DNA from 2 places in the Kitasatospora sp. NPDC054795 genome. Region 1 is predicted to be linked to the other one. Evidence: predicted binding sites of a transcription regulator. Region 1 holds the regulator's gene; the other holds the start of a gene.
What was found. Region 1 encodes HrcA, which represses chaperone genes, less so after heat shock. Its sites were predicted from a motif close to TTNGCACTCNGNNNNNCNGAGTGCNAA; they were not measured.
Positions count from the first base shown of each region.

Region 2: groL (chaperonin GroEL) is a predicted target of HrcA. The motif match lies at 996-1,022, and genes of this name have one in related genera.

Region 1 is NZ_JBSHAP010000032.1:17,959-20,358, reverse strand. Features, by position in the region: gene dnaJ (molecular chaperone DnaJ) at 1-872, opposite strand, end outside; gene hrcA (heat-inducible transcriptional repressor HrcA) at 949-1,983, opposite strand; gene htpX (zinc metalloprotease HtpX) at 2,273-2,400, shown strand, end outside.
Region 2 is NZ_JBSHAP010000131.1:8,641-11,040, forward strand. Features, by position in the region: gene ACWGJO_RS33950 (ubiquitin-like small modifier protein 1) at 1-114, shown strand, start outside; gene ACWGJO_RS33955 (cold-shock protein) at 652-855, shown strand; gene groL (chaperonin GroEL) at 1,177-2,400, shown strand, end outside.

The DNA of each region.
Region 1 (2,400 bases):
CCGTCCAGGGTCTGCAGCGGCACCCGGGTGCCGAGCGAGGCCGCCGTCATCGGGATGGTGACGGTGCAGTGCAGGTCGTCCCCGCGCCGCTGGAAGATGGCGTGGGTGGTCTCGGCGATCTCGACGTACAGGTCGCCGGCCGGGCCGCCGCCGGGGCCGACCTCGCCCTCGCCGGCCAGCTGGATCCGGGTGCCGTTGTCGACCCCGGCCGGGATCTTGACCGTCAGGGTGCGGCGGGCGCGCACGCGGCCGTCGCCGGCGCACTCCGGGCACGGGGTCGGCACGACGGTGCCGAAGCCCTGGCACTGCGGGCAGGGGCGGGAGGTCATGACCTGGCCCAGGAAGGACCGGGTGACCTGGGAGACCTCGCCCTTGCCGCGGCACATGTCACAGGTCTGCGCCGAGGTGCCGGGGGCCGCGCCCTCGCCGCTGCAGGTGGTGCAGGTGACGGCGGTGTCGACCTGGAGTTCCTTGGTGGTGCCGAACGCGGCCTCCTCCAGGGTGATCTCCAGCCGGATCATGGCGTCCTGGCCGCGGCGGGTGCGCGAGCGCGGGCCGCGCTGGCCGGCCGCGGCGCCGAAGAAGGCGTCCATGATGTCGGAGAAACCGAAGCCCGCCGCGCCGGCGCCGAAGCCGCCGGCACCGCCGCCGCCCGGGGACAGCGGGTCCCCGCCGAGGTCGTAGACCTGACGCTTCTGCGGGTCGGAGAGCACCTCGTAGGCGGCGTTGATCTCCTTGAACCGCTCCTGCGTCTTCGGGTCCGGGTTGACGTCCGGGTGCAGTTCGCGTGCCAGGCGCCGGAACGCCTTCTTGATCTCGTCCTGCCCCGCATCCCGCCGGACGCCGAGTACCGCGTAGTAGTCCGTGGCCACCAAATGCTCCGCTTGTTCCGCCTGTAGTAGTGCTGCGACTGGACGCCACCGTTAAAGATTTTAACGGCGGCCCTTGCTAGGACTCGGCCAGGATCTGGCCCACGTACCGTGCCACCGCTCGCACCGCCCCCATTGTGCCGGGGTAGTCCATCCGGGTCGGACCGATCACACCCAGTTTCGCCACGCTCTCGTCGCCCGAACCGTAGCCGACCGAAACGATCGAGGTGGAATTCAGCCCTTCATAGGCGTTCTCCCGCCCGATCCGGACCGTCATCGCGGCGTCCGCGGTCTCACCCAGGAGGCGGAGCAGGATGACCTGCTCCTCCAGGGCCTCCAGCACCGGCTGGATGGTGAGCGGGAAGTCGTGCCCGAAGCGGGTCAGGTTGGCCGTGCCGGCCAGCATGATCCGCTCCTCGTTCTGCTCGGCGAGCGTCTCGAACAGGGTCGCCAGGACCGTGCTGACCGTCGGCCGGTCGGCCTGCTCGAACAGCGCCGGCAGCTCCTCCAGCAGCCCCGGGACCTCCGGGAGGCGCCGACCGGCGGCTCTCGCGTTGATCCGGGCCCGAAGGTCCGCCAGCACCGTCTCGCCGACCGAGCCCGGGCAGTCGACCATCCGCTGCTCGACCCGGCCGGTGTTGGTGATCAGTACCAGCATCACCTTGGCCGGGGCCAGCGCCACCAGCTCGATGTGCCGGACGGTGGAGCGCGTCAGCGAGGGGTACTGCACCACCGCGACCTGCCGGGTCAGCTGGGCGAGCAGCCGCACGGTACGGGCGACCACGTCGTCCAGGTCGACCGCGCCGTCCAGGAAGTGCCGGATGGCCCGGCGCTCGGGGGCGCTCATCGGCTTGATCTCGGCGAGCTTGTCGACGAAGAGGCGGTACCCCTTGTCGGTCGGGATGCGGCCGGCACTGGTGTGCGGCTGGTGGATGTAGCCCTCCTCCTCCAGCGCCGCCATGTCGTTGCGGACGGTCGCCGGCGAGACCCCGAGGTTGTGCCGTTCCACCAGGGCCTTGGAGCCGACCGGCTCCTCGGTGCCCACGTAGTCCTGCACGATCGCGCGGAGTACGGCGAGCTTGCGTTCGTCCAGCTGGCGGACCTCACCGGCCATGGGGCACGCACCTCCGTCTTCGCACGTTGTCCGACTGTGTCCCTCGCTGCTGCGGGCCTCCCCGGGAGGCCCCCGGTCTTGGCACTCTGAACGTACGAGTGCCAGAACCGTACCTGCCAGTGTAAGGCCCGGGTCCTACGGCAGGAACGGCCCGAGGAGCGTGATCCTCCCCGCAGTTCCGGACACGGCCCGCGGGGCCCCGGCGGTTCGATCCTCCCGGCACCGGGGTGGTGCCGGGAGGCCGTCCGGGTGGCAGCATCGAAAGCGACGGCGAACGGAGGAGCAAGCGATGTCGAGCTCGGGCCAGCACACCCGTTTCGCGCCCGACCGCGGCCTGACCGGCCGCATGGTCGCGACGATGTTCGTGATCGGGTTGCTGTACGTCGGTTTCACCGGCCTGCTGATCGCGCTGCTGCG
Region 2 (2,400 bases), on a different contig from region 1:
TTCGTGAACGTCTACGTGAACGACGACGACGTGCGTTTCGCCGAGGGCCTGGCGACGGAGATCAAGGACGGCGCCGGCATCTCGATCATCCCGGCGGTGGCCGGCGGCTGCTGAGCCTTCGCGACCAACCCGCGGTCGCCCGCGCGTCCGGAATTCCGTTTCCCGTATGCGCGGGCGACCGCTGGCATTCCGGCCGGAATATTTCCCGGTCGAGTCGGAGTAGAGTGTGGCTCGGTTGGGAACAGGGTTTCCCTTTCGGCCCCCGCAGTGCTCGGCCCGGGGGCGTCCGGCCGGCGGGGCCGGCCCGTGAAACATGTCAGGCAGATGTCAGAATTCCCGCGGACATTTGAGTAATTCGTCCGCTATGTCCGGCGTGAAATGCCGAGATTATTCCGATTCGGCCCGTCCTGTCCCTTGATATCGAGGCGGAATTACCGGTGGCTGGCCCTGTTGCAGAGGGCGTCGATCCGGATACATTCAGCGGCGGTCGACGCAATCACCCGCTCGCCGGAAGCCGCCTGGCGTCCTGCACGGAGGGTTGCGGCGTGCACGGCTGCGCCCAGGGGGGGTTCCCCGGGCCGGCCTTCAACCAATCCGGGCCCGCGACCTGCGGGCGCGTGAAGGGCCAGCACAGCACTAGGGGAGTTCGGAATGGCTCAGGGCACCGTCAAGTGGTTCAACGCGGAGAAGGGCTACGGCTTCATCGCGGTCGACGGTGGTGCGGACGTCTTCGTCCACTACAGCGCGATCCAGATGGACGGCTACCGCACCCTCGAGGAGGGCCAGCGGGTCGAGTTCGAGATCTCTCAGGGACAGAAGGGCCCGCAGGCGGACATGGTCCGCGCCGCGGTCTGACCCCTTCCGACCCCAGGAGCTCGGCGCGGCCCTGCGGCTGGTGACCTCTCGCTTCTCGACGGGCCCGTGCGACACGTGTCGCACGGGCCCGTCGGCGTTCCCGGGCGGCCCCGGCGGCGGCTCGCGGATTGCCGATTGGGCTTGCACTCGACCACCCGGAGTGCTAATCATTGGCGTTAGCACTCACAGTGTGAGAGTGACAGCGGACCGGGTCGGTGAGGCCCCCGGGAGCGGAGGGAATGGACCTCCGCGCACCAGGGCCGTCCGTCGCGGGCACCCCTTGGTCCGAGCAGTCGACCGTGTCCCGGAGGACCACTTCTGATGGCCAAGATCATCGCCTTTGATGAGGAAGCTCGCCGCGGCCTTGAGCGTGGCATGAACCAGCTCGCCGACGCGGTGAAGGTCACGCTCGGCCCCAAGGGCCGCAACGTCGTGCTGGAGAAGAAGTGGGGCGCCCCCACGATCACCAACGACGGTGTCTCCATCGCCAAGGAGATCGAGCTCGAGGACCCGTACGAGAAGATCGGTGCGGAGCTCGTCAAGGAGGTCGCCAAGAAGACGGACGACGTCGCGGGTGACGGCACCACCACCGCCACCGTGCTCGCCCAGGCCCTGGTTCGCGAGGGTCTGCGCAACGTCGCCGCCGGCGCCAACCCGATGGCCCTGAAGCGCGGCATCGAGAAGGCCGTCGCCGCCGTCTCGGACCAGCTGCTGGCCCAGGCCAAGGACGTGGAGACCAAGGAGCAGATCGCCTCCACCGCCTCCATCTCGGCCGCCGACACCCAGATCGGCGAGCTGATCGCCGAGGCCATGGACAAGGTCGGCAAGGAAGGCGTCATCACCGTCGAGGAGAGCAACACCTTCGGCCTGGAGCTCGAGCTCACCGAGGGCATGCGCTTCGACAAGGGCTACATCTCCGCCTACTTCGCCACCGACCTGGAGCGCATGGAGGCGACGTTCGAGGACCCGTACATCCTCATCGCCAACTCCAAGATCGGCTCGGTCAAGGACCTGCTCCCGCTGCTGGAGAAGGTCATGCAGAGCGGTAAGCCGCTGGTCATCATCGCCGAGGACGTCGAGGGCGAGGCCCTGTCGACCCTGGTCGTGAACAAGATCCGTGGCACCTTCAAGTCCGTCGCCGTCAAGGCCCCGGGCTTCGGTGACCGCCGCAAGGCCATGCTCGGCGACATCGCCATCCTCACCGGTGGCACCGTCATCTCCGAGGAGGTCGGCCTCAAGCTGGAGAGCGCCGGCATCGACCTGCTGGGCACCGCCCGCAAGGTGGTCATCACCAAGGACGAGACCACCATCGTCGACGGTGGCGGCGACAGCGAGCAGGTCGCGGGCCGCGTCAACCAGATCCGCGCCGAGATCGAGAACAGCGACTCGGACTACGACCGCGAGAAGCTCCAGGAGCGCCTCGCCAAGCTGGCCGGCGGCGTGGCCGTCATCAAGGCCGGCGCGGCCACCGAGGTGGAGCTCAAGGAGCGCAAGCACCGCATCGAGGACGCCGTCCGCAACGCCAAGGCCGCCGTCGAGGAGGGC